3 regions of the Halopseudomonas litoralis genome follow, and region 2 is predicted to be linked to each of the others. Evidence: predicted binding sites of a transcription regulator. Region 2 holds the regulator's gene; each other region holds the start of a gene.
What was found. The regulator LexA, encoded in region 2, represses DNA repair genes until DNA is damaged. The targets are predictions, from matches to a motif close to CTGTNTNNNNANACAG.

Region 1 (7,186 bases), 1.4 Mb from region 2:
AATACCGGCGCAGTTGATCAAGCCGTGCAACTGGCCGAAATCGCGCCTGGCCGCCGCTATTGCTTCAGCGGCCTGCTGCTCGTCGGCGATATCGGCCGCATAGCCCCGGGCATTTTCGCCCAACTCAGCTACCCGTTGCTGCAAGGCACTTTCATTGAGATCAATCAACGCCACCCGAGCGCCCGCTTCGACCAGCAACGCTGCGGTCGCTGCGCCCAGGCCCGAGGCACCACCGGTAATCATGAAGATATTATTGTTCAGCTGCATGCAAGCTCCTGGCTGGGGCGGTGGATCGCCCGCTCTCGTTGTCATGCAAGCATTCTGGTACGCCGTCGACAGCGCGGGCAATGTTCCATTGCTTCAACCTGCCTGACCGTTTTGGACACTTTGCCGCAGGTATTCAGCCGTCGCCAAGAATCAACTGACGATAATGCCCGGGGTTGGTCCCGGTCCATTTGCGGAAGGCCTTGTAGAAGGCACTGATATCGGCAAGGCCCAGCCACTCGGTGATATCGGCGTAACTGATCAAGGGATCCGCCAGCCACCGGGTGGCCTGCTCCTCACGGATACCGTCCTTGATCGCCTGATATTGCAGCCCTTCCGCTACCAATCGGCGGCGCAGGGTGGACGGGGACATGCACAGAGAGTGTGCCAAGGATTCACTGGTTGGCCACGACGCCGGATCAAGTTGCCGCAGATGCCGGATCAAGTTGCCGCAGATGCCGACGGATCTGGCTGGTCAGGCTGGCGGGATCGCGATAGCGCACCAGAATATTGGCCGGCGCCTCGGCGAGAAAACCGGGCACCTCGGCCAGGGTCCGGCGCACCGGCAGGTCCAGCGCCTCGGCAGCGAAGATGATACGGGTGCTGGGGCGGGAAAAACGCAGGTTGCCGGAGAACATGACCTGATAATCGCGAATATAATCCGGCTCCTCGCAACGCAGCTCGACCGCCAGCAGAGGAATGCGCCGACCGGCCAGCCAGCAGGCCAGGCCGTGCACTATCATCCAATAGGTAAAATAAGCGAAGGGCCGCTGCGGTTCCTGCTGGTCCTCTTGCAGAACGATTTCCGCCAGACTTCTGCTGCGTACCACCCGGCCACTGAAATTGCCGAGCATCAGCCCGAGAAAGTTGACGATATGGATCAGTGCCTTCTCCACCGTCGGCTGGGTGATCGCCGAGCGGCAGATGAAATTGAAGCTGCCCAACCGCAGCGGGCGTGCAGCCATGGCGAAGAACTCATCATCATGGGCTGCGGCCAATCCCAGCCAGAGCTCGCTGTACAGTTCAACCGGTACGCGCTGACCGGAGTCATCCAGCGGCAAGTTCGGCAGACCCAGGCTATGCAACAGCGAGCCGGCATCCGGCCCGGTTCGGGTGAACCCCAACAGGGCTTCCCGCACCAGGCAAACCGAAATGGTGTCTTTATGCCCTGCCGTAATAATGGCTTCTACTCCACTGCTCTACGAAACCACCATCAGCTGTTTCAGCAAATGAATCAGGTGAGCACGGAGTGTAACCTAGAGCATGGATGACCGCTATTGGCCGCCTGACGGCGCGCGCCGGGCTGCGGGGGAAGAGAGACTTTCCGTTCAACTATCCTGGAAATAACCACCGAAGCCGCGGTATTGCATGAAGCGCTGTTGCTTCACCCGCTCCTTCAGTTCTCTGGCCTGACCTTCGGGAAAGCGTTTGGCAAAAGCCGTCTGCGCCAATGCCGCCCAATCCCAGGCCGCATCCTGCAGTACATCATCGATCAGCCGCTCCGCTACACCGCGCTGGCGCAGCTCTTCGCGCAGCCGAACAGGGCCATAGCCGCGCTGACTGCGTGAATAGACATAAGCTTCACAGAAGCGCTCATCGCTGAGCAACCCATCTTCCTGCAGCCGGTCCAGCTCGACTTCCGCCATTTCGGTCTCAGCCCCACGCTGACGCAGCTTGCGCAGCATCTCCGTGTAGCTGTGTTCACGCCGGGCCAGCAGGTCCAGCGCTGACCGGCGTATGGCTGCAGGTGTTTCCAGGTTCTGTTTGCCAAACAAGATTCAGTTGCCGCTATCAGCTGTCGAGATCGGCATTCTCTTCGACTGCGGCCGTCTTGCTGCTGGGCTTGGGCAGCAGTTTGTCGCGGATGGTCTTTTCAATCTCCTCGGCAATCTGCGGGTTGTCTGCCAGGAACTTGGCTGCATTGGCCTTGCCCTGCCCAACCTTGTTGCCCTTGTAGCTGTACCAGGCACCGGACTTTTCGATCTCGCCGATCTGCACACCCAGATCAATGATCTCGGCATTGTGGTAGATACCGGTACCGTACAGGATCTGGAATTCGGCCTGACGGAACGGCGGCGCCACCTTGTTCTTCACTACCTTGACACGGGTTTCGCTGCCAATCACCTCATCGCCCTCTTTCACCGCACCGGTGCGGCGAATGTCCAGGCGGACCGAGGAATAGAATTTCAATGCGTTACCACCGGTAGTGGTTTCGGGGTTGCCGAACATCACGCCGATCTTCATGCGGATCTGGTTGATGAAAATCACCAGGCAGTTGGCGTTCTTGATATTACCGGTGATCTTGCGCAACGCCTGGGACATCAGTCGCGCCTGCACGCCGACGTGGTGATCACCCATGTCGCCTTCGATTTCAGCCTTGGGCACCAGTGCCGCCACGGAGTCGACGATGATCACGTCAACCGCGTTGGAACGCACCAGCATATCGGTGATCTCCAGCGCCTGCTCACCGGTATCCGGCTGCGATACCAGCAGATCATCCACATTCACACCCAGCTTGCCGGCGTATTCGGGATCCAGTGCGTGCTCAGCGTCAACGAAGGCGCATGTGGCGCCACTCTTCTGCGCCTGGGCAATGACCGACAACGTCAGTGTGGTCTTACCGGATGATTCAGGACCGTAGATCTCGACGATACGCCCCTTGGGCAAGCCGCCCAGACCCAGGGCAATGTCGAGACCGAGAGAGCCGGTGGAGATCGCCGGTATGGCCTGGCGCTCATGATCGCCCATGCGCATCACCGCGCCCTTGCCAAACTGACGTTCAATCTGACTCAAAGCCGCCGATAGCGCCTTCTTTTTGTTGTCGTCCATTGTGCATCCTCTGGTATGGCGGGTACGCGTACGCCCCGGGGAAATCGAATACTGTATATATGGTCAGTGATTATTCCACAGTTGTCCTGCCTCGCCTACCCCTTTTAAGCCAGACTGTGCGTTGATCTGCAAACGTTGGAATTTGCCTCAGACCGTGCGGTTCGCTGCCAGCTTCTCCAGCTCGGCAAGCAATCCCTGCACGCCATGCAGCACCGTCTGCGCACGCACATCGCGTCGATTGCCCTGGATACGCCGGCATTGACTGGTCGTTCCCTGGTCGCGAACAGCCCAGGCAAACCAGACCGTACCGACCGGCTTGTCCGGCGTTCCGCCGTCGGGCCCGGCGATACCACTGACAGCGACAGCCAGATCCGCGTCGGCCGCCTCCAGCGCACCTTCGGCCATGGCTCGCACCACCGGCTCGCTGACCGCGCCAAACTCCACCAGATCTTCCTCGGTCACCCCGACCCAGCGGACCTTGCTGTGATTGGCGTAAGTGACGAAGCCAGTATCAAACCAACCGGAACTGCCGCTGACACGGGTTATCGCCTCGGCAATCCCGCCACCGGTGCAGGACTCGGCAGTAGTCACCCGCAACCCCAGCTGGCGCAAGGCATTGCCAAGACGGGCCGAGGCGGCATCAATCAATGGGTCATATTGCGACATCTGCATCTCCTTCAGTAACTTGCGTTCAAACTTGCACTTAAAAGACGGCACCGCTTTGTTAGACTATGCCCCTTTCTTGCACCAACCAGTACTGTCGATCAGGAAGTCCCATGAGCCGCGCCGAAAAAACCGTTACCCATACGCCCATGATGCAGCAGTATTTCGGCATCAAACAGCAGCATCCCGATCAGTTGCTGTTCTATCGGATGGGCGACTTCTATGAGTTGTTCCATGATGACGCAAAAAAAGCCGCGCGCCTGCTGGACATCACCCTGACCGCACGCGGCAATTCTGCCGGGCAACCCATTCCCATGGCCGGCATTCCGTTTCACGCCGCCGAAGGTTATCTGGCCAAGCTGGTCAAACTGGGCGAGTCGGTGGTCATCTGCGAACAGATCGGCGATCCCGCTACCAGCAAGGGCCCGGTTGAACGTCAGGTGGTACGCATCCTGACGCCGGGCACGGTCAGTGATGAAGCTCTATTGGATGAACGCCGGGACAACCTGTTGGCAGCGCTGGTAGGCAGCGAGCGCGGCTTCGGCCTGGCCACTCTGGACATCAACAGTGGACGTTTCACTGCCATGGAGCTTGCCGGCTGGGAAACCTTGCTCGGTGAGTTGGAGCGCCTGGCACCCGCCGAGCTGCTTATTCCCGACGACTGGGAAGCCAATACACCCATCGAACGCCGCCGCTCGGTACGCCGCCGAGCGCCCTGGGACTTCGATCAGGACAGCGCACACAAAGCTCTGACCCAGCAGTTCGGCACCAAGGATCTGGTCGGTTTCGGCTGCGCCGACCTGAAGCTGGGCCTGGGCGCTGCGGGTGCCCTGCTGTGCTACGCCAAGGAAACCCAGCGTACTGCCCTGCCGCACCTGCGCGGTATTATTCAGGAGCGCTTTGAAGACAGCGTCGTCATCGACAGCGCCAGTCGGCGCAACCTGGAAATCGACTGCAATCTGGGCGGCGGCCGGGACAATACCCTGCTCGACGTGCTGGATCACAGCGCCACCAGCATGGGCAGCCGTCTGCTGTGCCGCTGGCTGAATCGCCCGCTGCGCGACATGCAGGTGCTGCAGGCACGTCAGGAAAGTATCGCCGGGCTGCTGGAGCAGTACCACTACGAGACCATTCATCCGGTGCTCAAGGGCATCGGCGATATCGAACGTATTCTTGCGCGGGTAGCACTGCGTTCGGCGCGACCGCGGGATCTGGCGCGGCTGCGGGATGCATTGACAGCTCTCCCGGAACTGCAGGCCACACTTGAGCCTATCACCACGGCGCACATAGCCGAACTGGCGCAGAAGGTCGCCAGCTATCCGGAACTGGCCGAGCTGATGCAGCGGGCCATCATCGAGAATCCGCCGGCGGTGATCCGCGACGGCGGCGTGATCAAGGCCGGGTATGACAGCGAGCTGGATGAACTGCAGAATATCAGCGAGAACGCCGGGCAGTACCTGATCGATCTGGAAACCCGCGAACGCGAGCGCACCGGTCTGTCCACCCTCAAGGTCGGCTACAACCGTGTGCATGGCTACTTCATCGAGCTGTCACGCGGCCAGTCTGGCCAGGCCCCGGTCGATTACATTCGGCGCCAGACGCTCAAAGGGGCGGAACGCTTCATCACGCCCGAGCTGAAGGAATTCGAGGACAAGGCGCTGTCTGCCCGCAGCCGCGCCCTGGCCCGCGAGAAACAACTGTACGACGAACTGCTCGACCGTCTGAACGAAGATCTGGCGCGCCTGCAGGACAGCGCCGCCAGTCTGGCCGAACTCGACGTGCTGACCTGTCTGGCAGAACGGGCGGCAAGCCTGGATTACTGTCGCCCGCACTTCATAGCCGGCAGCGGCCAGCTGTGCATTGAGCAAGGCCGTCACCCGGTCGTGGAAAAGGTACTCGACACGCCCTTCGTCGCCAATGACCTCGACCTCACGCCCGATACCCGCATGCTGGTCATTACCGGTCCGAACATGGGCGGTAAGTCCACCTATATGCGTCAGACCGCATTGATCGTGTTACTGGCGCATATCGGCGCCTATGTGCCGGCGGCGAAGGTCGAACTGTCCCCGGTCGACCGTATCTTCACCCGTATCGGCTCCAGTGACGATCTGGCTGGTGGCCGCTCGACCTTCATGGTGGAGATGAGCGAAACGGCTAACATCCTGCATAACGCCACCGACGCCAGCTTGGTCCTGATGGATGAAGTGGGCCGCGGCACCAGTACCTTTGACGGTCTGTCCCTGGCCTGGTCCGCGGCCGAATACCTGGCGCAGATACGGGCCTTCACTCTGTTTGCTACGCATTACTTCGAACTGACAGCACTGGCGGACAGTGACCCTATCGTCGCCAACGTGCACCTGAATGCCACTGAGCATAATGAACGCATCGTATTTCTGCACACCGTACTCCCCGGTCCGGCAAGCCAGAGTTATGGCCTGCAGGTGGCCCAGCTCGCCGGCGTACCGCGCCCGGTAATCGAACGCGCGCGCAAGCATCTGGCTGACCTGGAGCAACAGAGCCTCAAACAGGCCGCAGCCGGCTCGTTACGCGACAGTCAGCCAATGCAGAATGATCTGTTCGCCGCCGCCCCGCACCCCGTCGTGGACGCCCTCCAGCAGCTCAAACCGGACGAGCTCACCCCTCGCCAGGCGCTGGATATGCTGTACCAATGGAAGGCGGAACTGAGCTGAAATGCCGACAAATGATACTTATTATCATTAAAAAAGCAGGCAAGTAACCTCAACCCACCAAATTTCCTCGGTCGAGCTGCCGCGCCGGGGAAATTGCTGGTAGAATACGCGCCATCTTTTGCCATGCCTTTTTGGGAGACCTGCCATGACCTTTGTTGTGACTGACAACTGCATCAAATGCAAGTACACCGATTGCGTTGAGGTCTGCCCTGTCGATTGTTTCTACGAAGGTCCGAACTTCCTGGTGATTCATCCAGATGAGTGCATTGACTGCGCCCTGTGCGAGCCTGAGTGCCCAGCCACTGCCATTTTCGCCGAAGATGAGCTGCCGGAAAATCAGCAGAACTTCCTGGAGCTGAACGCTGAGCTCGCCGACGTATGGCCGAATATCACCGAGAAGAAGGACTCCTTGCCCGACGCAGAAGAGTGGGATGGTGTGCCAGACAAGCTGGAACACCTGGAGCGCTGAGTCAGGTCGCTTCGCGGCAAAAACAGAAAGGCTGATCCGAAAGGGTCAGCCTTTCTGCATTATGCAGCCAGAATCAACCGTGAGCGGCTTTTCTGCAGACGAAAAAAAGGGCGGAATAATCCGCCTCACTTTTTTCTATCCCTAATGCCGTCCCTGACCCAGTCATCCTGACTGCCACCATCCTGATGCTCCTTTGCTCAAGCTTCCTGCCAAACAGCACATTCCGTCGCGCATGGACACATAGTACCCGGAAACGGCCCATAACCAATCA
Region 2 (7,186 bases):
CGGCAAGATCGACATTCTGATCGGCACTCACAAGTTATTGCAGGGCGATGTGCAATTCAAGGATCTGGGCCTGGTCATCATCGACGAGGAACACCGCTTCGGCGTACGTCAGAAGGAACGCCTCAAGAGCCTGCGCAGCGAGGTGGATATTCTCAACCTCACCGCCACCCCTATCCCGCGCACCCTGAACATGGCAATGACCGGTATGCGCGACCTGTCGATCATCGCCACCCCCCCGGCGCGTCGCCTGTCGGTCAAAACCTTTATCCTGCAGCAGCAACCGGCGGTAATTAAGGAAGCGATACTGCGCGAATTGCTGCGCGGCGGTCAGGTGTACTTCCTGCACAACGAGGTGGAGACCATCGAGAAGTGCGCCGCCGACCTGGCGGAGCTGGTACCCGAGGCACGCATCGGTATCAGCCACGGACAGATGCCCGAACGGGCACTGGAACAAGTGATGCGCGACTTCTATCACCGCCGCTTCAACATTCTGGTGACCTCGACCATCATCGAAACCGGCATTGACGTGCCGAGCGCCAACACCATCATCATTGAACGCGCCGACAAGTTTGGCCTGGCGCAGCTGCACCAGTTGCGCGGCCGCGTCGGGCGCAGCCACCACCAGGCCTATGCCTACCTGCTGACACCGGCAGGCCGCAAGCTGACCGGTGATGCGGAGAAACGCCTCGAAGCCATCGCTGCAGCGCAGGACCTGGGGGCCGGCTTTACCCTGGCCACCCACGACCTGGAAATCCGCGGTGCCGGCGAGCTGCTCGGCGAAGGCCAGAGCGGGCAGATCCAGGCCGTCGGCTTCACCCTGTACATGGACATGCTGGAGCGGGCGATCAAGGCCATCCAGCAGGGCAAGGAGCCCGAACTGGAGAACCCACTCAGTGGCGGCCCGGATATCAACCTGCACCTGCCTGCACTGATTCCCGACGAGTATCTGCCGGACGTACATGCGCGCCTGACACTGTACAAACGTATTGCCAATGCGCAGAACGATGAAGACCTCAAGGACCTGCAGGTCGAGATGATCGACCGCTTCGGGCTGCTGCCGGAACAGGCCAAGACCCTGTTCCTGATCACCGCACTGAAACTGCGCTGCGCTCCACTGGGCATCAGCAAGATAGATGTTGGCCCGGAACACGGCCGCGTGGAGTTCGCTGCCGACACAACCGTGGACCCACTGGTGTTGATCCGACTGATCCAGGACAACCCCCAGCGCTACCGCCTGGATGGCGGCAGCGTATTCCGTTTCAGCGCGCCCATGGCGGCACCTGCCCTGCGTCTGAATACGGTGGAAGCATTGATCGAGCGCCTGCAGCAGGCGCCTGCCGAGAACCCAGGCAAAGGAAAACGCCGATGAACCCGACTCGACTTGTCGCCCGCCTTCTGATGACCCTGACGCTGCTGGCCTGCAGCGCACTGGCGCAGGCGCAGTATCTGGTGGAGGTGCTGGTATTCAGCCAGCCCGGCGCACAGATCGTGCCGGGCGCCTCACCGGAGTACAGCTGGGACCAGCAGGCCGTCTCGCTGGATGACACGACCCGCAGCGACGTCCGAAGCATCGACCGTACCCGGTACAGGCTGGATAGCCAGGCGAGCAAACTGGAGAGCAAGGGCTACACCATCAGATTGCATCGTGCCTGGACTCAACCGACGGAAAGCGGCCTGACGGTTGCGCTTCACCAGGGCAACAGCCTGACCGGATCCAATGCAGACCCGCTGTATCCGGTTCAGGGACTGATCAGCCTGGACGGCGAGCCGCTTACCGCGAAAGTCACCTTCTGGCTCAACCACGCCAGTGAAGCAATGGCCGAGCCGATCAGCGAACGACTGCAGTCAACTCGCCGACTGCGAGTCAACGAGGTTCACTATCTGGATCACAATAGCATGGGCCTGCTGATTCATATCAGCCAGCCCTGAACCTCATAACAAGCCAGCACTCTGCAACAGAGCAACCGACTGCCGCCAACGCGGCTGCGCCTTGTACTCGATACCCGGCGCGCTGCGTGCAAGCAGCTCCTGCCCCCGCGCAGAGGGCTGCATGCCGCTGCGCTGCGCATGCACCAACGCCTGTTCGGCGGCAGCACGGTCATTGCACACCAGCAGCATGTCACAGCCCGACGCCAGCGCAGCATCCACCCGCTCGGCCATACCTCCTACCACATGCGCACCGGCCATGGTCAGGTCATCACTGAAGATCACGCCCCGGAAGCCCAGCTCGGCGCGCAGAATGTCCTGCAGCCAGCGGTGTGAGAAACCCGCCGGCAGACCGTCCACCGCCGGATAGACCACATGCGCCGGCATGATGCCATCCAGCATAGTTGCCAGCGCAGCAAAGGGCTTGAGGTCGGACTCGCGTATGCTCGCCTCGCTGCGCGAGTCCACCGGCAGATCGGTATGCGAATCAGCCTCCGCCCAGCCATGCCCCGGGAAATGCTTGCCGGTCGCCGCCATGCCGGCCAGATGCAGGCCGCGTATATAAGCCTCGGCAAGCTGGATGACCTGCTGCGGATCACCGCCCAGCGAACGGTCACCAATCACCTGGCTGCGACCGTGATCGAGATCGAGTACCGGCGCAAAGCTGATATCGATACCGCAGGCCAGCATTTCGGTCGCCATCAACCAGGCAGCCCCCTCGGCCAGCACCCCGGCATCCGCTGAGGCGCAGTCGGCAATACGGCCAAGCGCGGGCAGGCGCAGCACATCACGACGCAGCCGCTGCACGCGACCACCTTCCTGATCGATCGCAATCAGCATCTCCGGGCGTACCGTACGAATGCTGCGTACCAGCTCACGCACCTGGGCCGGAGTCTCGGTATTGCGGGCAAACAGAATCATCCCGCCCACTTCCGGTTGCCTCAATAACTGGCGATCTTCCGGGGTCAGCCAGGTGCCGGCCAGATCCAGCATCAATGTGCCTTGCTTCAATGAAATACTCCTGAATGGGGTTATTCGATGATCACCGGGCAACCTGCCGGTGTCATGTCAAACAGTGCCAGCATGTCGGGATTGCGCAGACGCACGCAGCCATGGGACAAGGGCGTGCCCATGAGTTGATCGTCGCCTGTGCCATGCAGATAGATGTAGCGGCGCTGTGAGTCACTATCAGCGCCGCGATTGACGCCAACCTCTTCACCACAGAGCCATAGGATGCGCGTCAGGATCCAGTCCCGCTGCGGCTGGGCTTCAGCCAGCTCAGATGACCAGACCTCGCCGGTGGGCCGCCGGCCGATGAAGACCGCACCCAGCGGCTGACCTTCACCAATACGTGCGCGTACCCGATGCCGCCCACGTGGCGTGCAGCCACTGCCATTGAGCTCGCCAGCACCGTTCTTAGCGGTGGACACCGGATAGCTGCACAGCAGCCGACCCGCATTGAAGCCGGTCAGCATCTGTTGTTCAAGGGATATATGGATCAGGTCAAGCCGCATGCTCAGCTCCACTGCAAAGAGCACACGATAACGGATCCCAGGCCCGCAGGTAAGCCCCAGACGAAGGCAGAAAGGCGATTATTCCGCGCTATACAGGTTCCAGCACGCTGCTCGGATGCGTGCCTGCGTCACCCGGAATAGAGCTGCCGGCACGCATGCCTGCGGCCAGGAAGGGCACCATCTGGCGCAGCACTTCCTCTGTACCGGCCCGCGCACCGTATTCGGCCTCCACGATGGCCTTAAGCGCCTTCATGCTCGACAGGGTGAAAGCCGCACTGCCCAGCATGAAATGAACCCGCCAGAACAACACATCCGCGGGCAACTCGGGTGAACTGCGCACCACCAACTCCATATAGCGCTTGAACACCTTACCGTAGACCTCTGCAAGGTACTTGCGCAGATGCCCCTGACTCTGACTGAAAGCCAGCCCCAGCAGGCGCATGAAGGTAGACAGGTCATGCCCGCTGCGCGGTTTTACCGCCAACACCAGCCGCACCAGCATTTCCAGCAGGGATTCCAGGCTCTGATCCGGATTACCGGCCTCAGCGTTACGGTCAAGCTCCTGCTCCAGGCTGCTGACGAAGGGATTGAGAAAGCGGGTGAACACCGCTTGGATCAGCGATTTCTTGGAACCGAAATGATAGTTCACCGCCGCCAGGTTGACCCCCGCCTTGCTGGTGATCAGCCGCAACGAGGTTTCTGCAAAACCTTTCTCCGCAAACAACTGCTCCGCAGCATCGAGGATGCGCTCAACTGTTTCTGACTGTGCCACTGAGTACTCCGACGCCTGGGAACATATGTTTGAAACATACGTTTCAAACACCACCGCTGTCAACTCCATCCTTTTACCATAGCCGCCTCCTTCTGCAAATGCGGAAACCAGCTTGCCCTCTTTATCGAACTGTATATAATCACAGGGACTGTATAAAAACACAGGCCATAAAAATGCAGAAACTGACGGCACGGCAACAGCAGGTCCTGACCTTTATCAAGGACCACATGAACACCAACGGCTATCCGCCAACGCGCGTGGATATAGCCAAGGAGCTGGGCTTTCGCTCACCCAATGCGGCAGAGGATCACCTCAAGGCGCTCGCACGAAAAGGCGCCATTGAAATGATCCCCGGCGCCTCGCGGGGCATTCGCTTGCCCGCCGACAGTGGCGAGCAAGCGCAGCAGGATGCATTGCCGATCATCGGCCAGGTGGCAGCAGGGGCTCCCATTCTGGCAGTGGAAAACATCGAAGATCACTGCCGCATCAGCCCTGCTTTCTTCAGCCCTCGGGCCGATTACCTGCTGCGCGTTCGCGGCATGAGCATGAAGGACATCGGCATCTTCGATGGTGACCTTCTGGCTGTGCACCGCACCAATGAGGCCAGGAATGGCCAGGTGGTGGTGGCACGGATTGGCGACGAAGTGACGGTCAAGCGCTTCCACAAGCAGGGGCGCAAGGTGTCACTGATTGCAGAGAATCCTGATTTCGCGCCCATTGAAGTGGATCTGCGCGAACAGGAACTGATCATCGAAGGTTTGAGTGTGGGTGTTATTCGCCACTGAAGGAGCAAGCCATGCAGTATGCGCGAAATAGAGGTTCAGCGGCACAGCCCGATTTGCTGCATCATGCACTGATGTCATCGCGACTGAAGGCGCAGAGCCTGCCAGCAGCCGCCATGCCCGATTGCGAACCAGCCAATGTCGGCTTCAGCGAAATCTGCCTGAATGGCGCACCGCGTCAATGCCTGCAATGGCTGGCGCCGGTGCTGCGCGACCTCAGCCAGGCCAACATGCCCGGCTGGCTGACATTGATTGATCCGCCATTGCCAGTCAGCCAGAAGTGGCTGCGAGCAGCGGGACTGGATCCGCAGCGCATACTTATCATTCGCCCCAAGCATGGCATGGACGTGGTGGATCTGTGTTGTGAGATTCTGCGACTGGGTTACAGCCATGCTGTGGTCAGCTGGCTGCCCACGTCGACGGGGCTTGGTCAACGATTGGAAATGGCCGCACGCTCAGGCCACTGCGCCAGCCTGAACATTCGCATGGAAAATGCAGGATCTGCTTCAGCACAACATGGGCGGGCGTAATAGTCTTTCAGGGCTTAGCAGGAGTCCGCAGCCGGGCTTACTGCCCGGCCCTGGCCAGCTCAGTGCAGCACGCGGTGCTCGTCGAAATCCAGATCCGGATCTTCTTCCATGATCTGCCCCGCCACTTGCATGCCAGCGCCGATCATCGCCTTGGCCACTTCCACGTAGTTGCCCTGCAGAAAATCCCTGGCTTCCTCGGAGAATTCAATGGTCAACAGCGGCGTGCCCTCCTCGTCCGGACGGCGCAAGGCAACCGTACCGTCGGCAAGCTCTATGATCTCGAGAAAGGGTGAAGGCATTGTCGTCTCCTGGTCAGTCAAGCGGCGCAGTGTACCACAATGACGGCTGCAGCCTGAGCCCGCTCACCATTCCCGCATGCCTTCCCGATAACGGTCGAGCGATTTCGACAGAGCCTCAATCGCCACGCGCGCCTCAGCCAGCTCCCAATCGCCACTCCCGCTTGCAGTGCTGGTAATCAATGTGCCGGCCTTGAGCGGTTCAGACCGTACAGCGCCGGGGGGCACGTGCATCTGCCGCCATGCCCTCAAGGTACCAGCGAGCCAACTGCTGTTGTCATCGCTTTGCAGCACCAACTCGCTCAACTCCGGATTAAGGGGTTGTCCATCGCCGATGGCCTTCAGCGTTTCCTCAACAGCGCTCGCATCCCAGGGCGCCAGACTGTAACGCCCCGAGACTTCGCAGATCAACGCCTGTACCGCGCGATAGATATGGAACAAGGTATGTTCCCGGTGATAACGCGCCATGGTGATGGCGTCCAGCGCTGTGGAGGCGCTGGACGCCTCCCATGACGCCAATGCCAGGCGAGCGAACGTCAGCGCCTGATTGGTGCGGGTATAGGCTTCATTTGCCATGTCAGTTCCGCTCAGCTCTTGGCCTTGGCTTTGGCCTTGCCCTTGCGTGCGTCATCGATATTCCATTTCTTGCCATCGTGGAATGCTCGCCAGCCGCTGGGCTTGCCTTCGATTTCGCTCTGCACGTACTGCTCCTTGCTCTTGCGGCTGTAACGAATCACCGTCGGATTGCCATCCGGGTCAGCAACCGGCGCTTCCAGCAGGAAGTGGTACTTGGGATCAATCGCATCGCGATGCGGCAACAGCTCCTTGACCAGCGGTGCACGCGTCTCCCGGTTCTTCGGGAACTGGCTGGCTGCCAGGAACAGGCCTGACGCGCCATCACGCAGCACATAGACGTCATCCACCTTGTCGCAACGCAGCTCCGGCATCAACACCGGGTCCATCTTCGGCGGCGCTGCCTCACCGCTCTTCAGCAGCTTGCGGGTGTTCTTGCAGTCACTGTTGGTACAGCCGAAGTACTTGCCGAAACGGCCCGTCTTGAGCTGCATTTCATTGCCGCATTTGTCACATTCAATCACCGGGCCGTCATAGCCCTTGATCTTGAACTGGCCCTGCTCCACTTCGAAGCCGCTGCAATCAGGGTTGTTACCACACACGTGCAGCTTGCGCTGCTCATCGACCAGATAGCTGTCCATCGCCGTGGCGCAGATCGGACACCGGCGCTTGGCGCGCAATATTCGCGACTCGCCTTCGTCATCATCCGCCGCCACTTCGTTACCAGGCACCAGGTTCACTGTGGCCTTGCAACGCTCCTTGGGTGGCAGCGCATAGCCCGAGCACCCCAGAA
Region 3 (7,186 bases), 690 kb from region 2:
AGTGAGCTTTTCGCGGTGTGGCTCCAGTCCACCCCGGCGCTTCCAGGCTGCCATCGAGCGGCGCAGCTGATCCGCTTCGCCAGCGCTGTAACCCGCGGCGACAATGGCCAGCTCCATCACCTGCTCTTGGAACAGCGGAACACCCAAGGTCCGCTCTAACACCTTTTTCAGCGCTTCTGACGGATAGGTGACCGGTTCTTCGCGGTTTCGTCGGCGCAGATACGGATGCACCATGTCGCCCTGGATCGGACCCGGTCGCACGATAGCCACCTCGATCACCAGATCATAGAATTTACGCGGTTTGAGCCGTGGCAACATGCTCATCTGCGCCCGCGACTCAATCTGGAACACGCCAATGGTGTCCGCGCGACTGATCATGTCATAGGTAGGCTCGTCATCAGCCGGAATGGTCGCCAAGGTCAGTTCACGGCCGCGGTAATGACGGACCAGATCGAAGCAACGTCGCAAAGCAGTCAACATGCCGAGCGCCAGGATATCCACCTTGAGCAGGCCGACGGCGTCCAGATCATCCTTGTCCCACTGGATGATGGTGCGCCCATCCATGGCGGCGTTTTCCACCGGTACCAGAGTGTCCAGCGGTTGTTCGGAGATGACGAAGCCACCCGGATGCTGGGACAGATGCCGGGGAAAGCCGATCAATTGTCCACTGAGGGTCAGCACCCGATGCAGTATCGGACTGTCCGGATCGAAACCGGCCTCGCGCAGCCGCTCCGGTGTGGGGATATGATCGCTCCAACGCCCGCAACAACGGGCCAGGGTATCAACCTGCTCGGCCGGCAGGCCCAGCGCCTTGCCCACATCGCGCACCGCGCCAGCGGCATGGTAGCTGCTGACCACCGCGGTCAGTGCGGCCCGACGGCGACCATAGCGGCGGAACACATACTGGATCACTTCTTCCCGCCGCTCGTGTTCGAAGTCCACATCGATGTCCGGCGGCTCGTCGCGCTCGCGGGACAGGAAACGCTCGAACAGCAGATTGCTGTGCGCCGGGTCGATCTCGGTAATACCCAGGGCAAAGCACACCGCCGAGTTGGCCGCCGAGCCGCGGCCCTGACAGAGGATATGCTGGCTGCGGGCAAAGCGGACGATGTCATGTACGGTCAGGAAATAGCTTTCGTATTCCAGATCGCAAATCAGCGTCAGCTCTGTCTCGATCTGCCCGCGCAGCTTGGCGGAAATACCGGCGGGCCAACGCCAGGCGATGCCTTCCTCGGTCAACTGCCGCAACCAGGATGCGGGGGTATGCCTGGCGGGCACCAGCTCATGAGGATATTGATATTTCAGTTGATCCAAATCGAACTGGCAGCGTCCGGCAACACGCAACGTTTCGGCCAACAACTCTGCGGGATAGATTTCGGCCAGTGCCGTACGACTGCGCAGATGCCGCTCGCCATTGGCAAACAGCCGGTGACCCGCTTCGTCCACCCGACAATGATGCCGGATGGAAGTGATGCTGTCCTGTAATGCCCGGCGTCCACGGGCGTGCATGTGCACATCCCCGACGGCCACCGCCGGGATATCCTGGATGACGGCCAACGCCTGCAGCCGGGCCAGGCGTTGGTCATCATCAGGCCCCCGATGCAGCTCGATGGCCAGCCACAGACAACCGGGGAAACGGTCTTTCAGCCAGGCGCCGGTACTGCCGTCCTCGTCTTCCCCAGGCAACCATAACGCCAGCAACCCGGACATATCAGCATCGATATCGTCGCGCAGCAGCCGATAGCACCCTTTTTCCGCACGCCGCCGGGCCAGGGTGATCAACTGGCACAGCCGTTGATAGCCCTGCAGGTTCTCCACCAGCAATACCAGCTTCGGCCCGTTCTCCACCTGCATTTCACTGCCGATGATCAGCGGCAAGTGGTGCTCCTTCGACGCCTGCCAGGCCCGCACGATCCCCGCCAGGGTACATTCGTCAGTAATTGCCAGGGCCTGATAACCATGTTGATGCGCCCGGGCAAACAGTTCATCGGCACTGGAAGCACCACGCTGAAAGCTGAAATTACTCAGACAATGCAACTCGGCATAAGCTGCGCTCATGCGAACCAGCCCTGCAGCATGAACGGCCCCGAGCCGTCTACTGTCTGCCAGACCCAGGCACGACGCCCATCTCGAGTGCGAACCAGATAATAGTCTCGGCGCAGATCCCCGGCATCCCACCAGCCGGACTCGATACGCTCCGGTCCGGCAAGAATCTCCGGCAGCAAATCACCCAACGGCTGTGGCTCAGTCAGCAGCCAGCCCGGACGCGGCCGACTATCATGCAGCCCTGCTCCACCACCGGTGACATCAGCACGCCAACTGCACTCGGGACGATGATCAGCCACCGCAACCAGGCCCTGGATAGCCCGATCCCCCAAACGCGCCCGCAACCGTTCACGCAGCTGCTCCCAGGGTTGGGATTGTTGCGGCCTTTCGTCAAACAACGTCTGGGGCTGCGGCACAAACGCAGGCAGGTTCTGCGCTGACAGCCGCAGCGCCAACACCGGCGCCGGCAGCTGCAACTGCTCCAGCCGGCTGCGAACCACGTCAAACAGCAGCTGCGTATCGCGTTCCGGCGTCAACAGACCTATGGGCAACGGAGTAACGGCTTGGCTGCGGTGCTCCAGGCCCAGCATGAATTGCTGCACTCCACAGTCCCTGCCGGCGAGAAAGGCGTTCAGATCAGTGACCAGCCGCCGCACAGGAAACAACAGTGCCTGATGGGTCTGGATCTCGAAGTTGAACTCGATGCGCGCCTCAAATTCATCAGCTGGCTGATAACTGCCAAGCGCCAGCGGCTGATGACCCAACAAGGTATCCAGATGCGGCAGCACACGCTTGGGAAAGCGTTTGGCCAAGGTATCTCGCGGCAAAACCAGCAGCTGCTTTACCTGTCGCAGTCCCATGCGGGACAAAGCAGACACGCTATCGGTATCCAACCCGCAGCGACTGATGGGCAAGCACTCGATCTGCTCGCGCAGCCCCGCCTCAGCGACAGCAAAGCTATCATGCACATTGGTCAATACCCGCGCGGCAGCCGGGTTGGGCGCCAGCACAATGCGATGTTGAAATCCCAGCTCTTTCAATTCGTGGCGCAAACGCTGCTCAAATTGCGGCCAGGGACCGAACAGGCTCAAACTGGACTCGACCTCCATCAACAATGCCCGTGGATAATCCAGACTGACATGGGAACTGAAGCGGTATCCCCAGGCGGCCAGGAAATGCTGCCATTGATCGATCTGTTGTTGATCATACTCGGCCACGGCAAAACCACTGGTCAGGGTCTGTGCTGCCAGCAAGGTCTGGCCAGGCTTGAGCCCGAGTTGTCGCGCCGCCGGGTTGGCAGCCCTGATCACCCTGTGCTGTGCCGGACCGGCAACCAATACCAGCGGCTGTTCCTGATCGGTACGGCTGCGCAGAGCGCCATCCAGTGCCAATTGGGTGAACAGAATACAGGCCCAGCGCATCTCTTAACCCAACGCAACAGGACGTGACGACTGCAAGGCGCCGCGACTCTTGAGCACCCTCACCTGTCGCGGATGACAATCCACAACCAGGCGCAACGCCGCAGGCGAAGGGTTCACCGCTTCGCGCAAGGACCGGCAGGCAAATCCCAGAGTCTGTCCGGTCGCCGCTGCCAATTGCAGTCGCCGCAACCCTCGATCATCGATACGCTGCGGCCAGCACAGCACGGCAGCGCAACTGCCGGAACGCAGGCATTGCTCCGCCGCCCACAGTGCTTCTCGCTCATCGGCATTGATCACCGTCATCCAGCGCAGATCAACACCCGCCGCAAGCCAGGCGTGGGGATAAGGTATATGCGGCGGCGCCACCAGCACTATTCTTTCACTGGCCCTGGTCAACCGCGCCAGTGTCGGCCACAACAACTGCAACTCCCCTGCTCCCGGTGCCGCCAGCAGAATCTCACTGAGCGCCGCCTCCGGCCAGCCTCCCCCGGGCAGCACCGCATCCAGCTGCAAATGACCGGTGGGCTGAGCGGCTGCCGGGGCGTTTTCAGTGCGGCCTTTCCATACTTTCTGCTGACGCAGCAGTGTGTCGAGCGATACCACGGCACTCATCAACGCTGCTCCATGAACAGTGCAGCAACGCCAGCTGGCGGAAACGGAAGGAGAAATGAAAAAGCGACCATGGGGCACCATAAAACTGTATAGACATACAGCATATGAAGTCACACAAGGACGGTCAATCCTCTAGTGATGAATGGATGCCTGGTGGCAGAAATATTGATAGCCGGCCAGGTTGGAAATAGCCTGGCGGAACGAAGGCAACCAGCTCTGCGCAGGATCTGAGCTATGCCGGAATCCGGGTATCTACAGGAATCCGAATTTGTGGAGGCAGGCTGTATGGGAACAGTTTTTGGGAGCGGGCTAGCCCGCGAAGAGGCCGAGCAGAAAGATCTCACGACCAAGGCCGCCCAAGTCAACGCCGCCGCAGAAACTCCAGATCTTCCGGCCGGGTCACCTTGATGTTATCCGCCCGACCTTCGACCAGCCTTGGCGAATGGCCAGCCCATTCCATGGCAGAGGCTTCATCGGTGATGACCGCACCAGCTACCAGAGCGTCACTCAAGGCCGTGCGCAGCGCACCCAGACGAAACATCTGTGGGGTATAAGCCTGCCAGAACAGCGAGCGGTCCGGAGTCGAGCTGACCCGACCATCGGGTCCGGCCAGTTTCAGGGTGTCGCGCACCGGCACCGCCAGCAGACCACCGACGGAATCATTCTGCAGCGTGATCAACAGTATCTGCAGATCGGACAGGGTCAGGTTGGGCCTGGCTGCATCGTGCACCAGTACCCAGTCCCGCTCGTCGGCGCCCAGCGACGTGAGCGCTTGCAGTCCGTTGAGCACCGAGTCGGCGCGTTCGTCACCGCCATCGGCCCGGGTGATGCGCGAGTCAGTCGCACAGGCCAATACCGGCCACCACTCATCAAGCGGCGACAGGCAGACCACCAGTCCGGACAGTCCGGGCTGGTCGAGGAAACAGTCGAGGGTATGCTCGATCAGACAGCGCCCATTCAAGGGCAGGTATTGCTTGGGACGATCGGCGCGCATGCGCGAGCCGACGCCTGCAGCGGGGATAACCACCCAGAAAGACGGGGTGGTCTCAGTCATTACCGCTCAACTGGAACAGGGTTTCGCCTTCCTTGACCATGCCCAGCTCATGCCGGGCACGCTCTTCGATGGTTTCCAGCCCCTGTTTCAGCTCGATGACCTCTGCTGTCAGCACGCGATTGCGCTCCAGCAGTTTTTCGTTTTCGCTCTGCTGACTGGAGATGTCCTGCTTGAGCTGGGCGACATGAGCCAAACTACCCTCGCCTACCCACAGGCGATACTGCAGCCCGGCAAACAAGATCAGTGAAATCACCCAGAGCCATTTCAAGCAGAGAACCTCCCCGGCAACCGGCTATCAGCCACGAAATTCGGCACGGCCGTTGTAGGGTGCCTTGCCCGCCAGCTGTTCTTCGATGCGCAGCAGCTGGTTGTACTTGGACACCCGGTCGGAACGGCACAGCGAACCGGTCTTGATCTGGCCAGCTGCGGTACCTACAGCCAGGTCAGCGATGGTGTGGTCTTCAGTTTCACCGGAGCGGTGCGAGATCACAGCGGTAAAGCCGGCTGCCTTGGCCATCTGGATGGCTTCCAGAGTCTCGGTCAGCGAACCGATCTGGTTGAACTTGATCAGGATGGAGTTGCCGATCTTTTCATCGATACCGCGCTTGAGGATCTTGGTATTGGTCACGAACAGATCATCACCCACCAGCTGGACTTTCTCGCCGATCTTGTCGGTCAGCACTTTCCAGCCAGCCCAGTCGGACTCATCCATGCCATCTTCGATGGAGATGATCGGATAACGCTGGCTCAGACCCGCCAGATAGTCGGCGAAGCCGGCCGCGTCGAAAGCCTTGCCTTCACCTGCCAGGTCATACTTTCCATCCTTGTAGAACTCGCTGGCAGCGCAGTCCAGCGCCAGAGTGACATCCTCACCCAGCTTGTAACCCGCATTGGCAACCGCCTCGGCAATGGCACCCAGGGCGTCTTCGTTGGACGTCAGGTTCGGCGCAAAGCCGCCTTCATCACCTACGGAGGTGCTCAGGCCACGGCTCTGCAATACCGATTTGAGGTGATGGAAGATTTCGGTTCCCATGCGCAGGGCGTCGGCGAAGGTCTTCGCGCCCACCGGCTGCACCATGAACTCCTGAATATCGACGTTGTTGTCGGCATGCTCACCGCCATTGATGATGTTCATCATCGGCACCGGCATGCTGTATTGGCCGGGGGTGCCGTTCAGGTCAGCGATGTGCGCATACAGCGGCACGCCCTTGGCCTGAGCCGCTGCTTTGGCAGCAGCCAGAGACACCGCAAGAACGGCGTTGGCGCCGAGCTTGCCTTTATTATCGGTGCCGTCCAGTTCGATCATGGCACGATCCAGACCCGACTGATCCAGTGCATCACGACCCAGCAGCAATTCACGGATCGGACCATTGATATTGGCTACGGCTTTCAATACGCCCTTGCCCAGGTAACGGCTCTTGTCGCCGTCGCGCAGTTCCAGCGCTTCACGCGAACCGGTAGAGGCACCGGACGGAGCGCAGGCGCTGCCGAGGATGCCGCCTTCCAGAATCACATCCGCTTCAACGGTCGGGTTACCGCGCGAGTCCAGTACTTCACGACCCTTGATTTCAATGATCTTCGCCATGATTGCTGCTTTCTCCATCTGAAACATGCTTTGTATTGAAAGGGGGGGTGCCTGGCAATCAGGCAGTTTCGAGTTGCGGGAAACCTTTTACCAGGTCATCCAGTGCCTTGAGCTGGGTCAGGAACGGCTCCAGCCTGTCCAGGCGCAGCGCGCAGGGACCATCACATTTGGCATTGTCCGGGTCCGGGTGCGCCTCAAGGAACAGTCCGGCCAGGCCCTGGCTCATGCCGGCCTTGGCCAGGTCGGTGACCTGGGCACGACGACCACCGGCAGAATCGCTGCGACCGCCAGGCATCTGCAGCGCGTGGGTCACGTCGAAGAACACTGGGTACTCGAATTGCTTCATGATGCCGAAGCCGAGCATGTCCACCACCAGGTTGTTGTAGCCGAAGCTGGAACCGCGCTCGCAGAGAATCAGCTGATCATTGCCGGCTTCTTCGCACTTGGTAAGGATGTGCTGCATCTCGT

Region 1: the regulator LexA is predicted to act here: its motif matches at 3,145-3,160, upstream of recA (recombinase RecA).
Region 3: the regulator LexA is predicted to act here: its motif matches at 4,165-4,180, upstream of imuA (translesion DNA synthesis-associated protein ImuA).

The regions. Positions count from the first base shown of each region.
Region 1 is NZ_LT629748.1:488,295-495,480, reverse strand. Features, by position in the region: gene BLU11_RS02515 (3-hydroxyacyl-CoA dehydrogenase) at 1-267, opposite strand, end outside; partial or broken gene BLU11_RS02510 (AraC family transcriptional regulator) at 401-1,445, opposite strand; gene BLU11_RS02505 (regulatory protein RecX) at 1,593-2,039, opposite strand; gene recA (recombinase RecA) at 2,056-3,093, opposite strand; gene BLU11_RS02495 (CinA family protein) at 3,241-3,759, opposite strand; gene mutS (DNA mismatch repair protein MutS) at 3,870-6,446, shown strand; gene fdxA (ferredoxin FdxA) at 6,592-6,915, shown strand.
Region 2 is NZ_LT629748.1:1,864,783-1,871,968, forward strand. Features, by position in the region: gene mfd (transcription-repair coupling factor) at 1-1,369, shown strand, start outside; gene BLU11_RS09045 (CsiV family protein) at 1,366-1,929, shown strand; gene nagZ (beta-N-acetylhexosaminidase) at 1,933-2,919, opposite strand; gene BLU11_RS09055 (L,D-transpeptidase) at 2,958-3,440, opposite strand; gene BLU11_RS09060 (TetR/AcrR family transcriptional regulator) at 3,529-4,212, opposite strand; gene lexA (transcriptional repressor LexA) at 4,386-4,997, shown strand; gene BLU11_RS09070 (SulA-like leucine-rich domain-containing protein) at 5,009-5,524, shown strand; gene BLU11_RS09075 (hypothetical protein) at 5,584-5,823, opposite strand; gene BLU11_RS09080 (DUF6586 family protein) at 5,887-6,396, opposite strand; gene topA (type I DNA topoisomerase) at 6,408-7,186, opposite strand, start outside.
Region 3 is NZ_LT629748.1:2,550,499-2,557,684, forward strand. Features, by position in the region: gene BLU11_RS12315 (error-prone DNA polymerase) at 1-2,058, opposite strand, end outside; gene BLU11_RS12320 (Y-family DNA polymerase) at 2,055-3,467, opposite strand; gene imuA (translesion DNA synthesis-associated protein ImuA) at 3,471-4,079, opposite strand; gene ispD (2-C-methyl-D-erythritol 4-phosphate cytidylyltransferase) at 4,441-5,133, opposite strand; gene ftsB (cell division protein FtsB) at 5,126-5,401, opposite strand; gene eno (phosphopyruvate hydratase) at 5,429-6,718, opposite strand; gene kdsA (3-deoxy-8-phosphooctulonate synthase) at 6,777-7,186, opposite strand, start outside.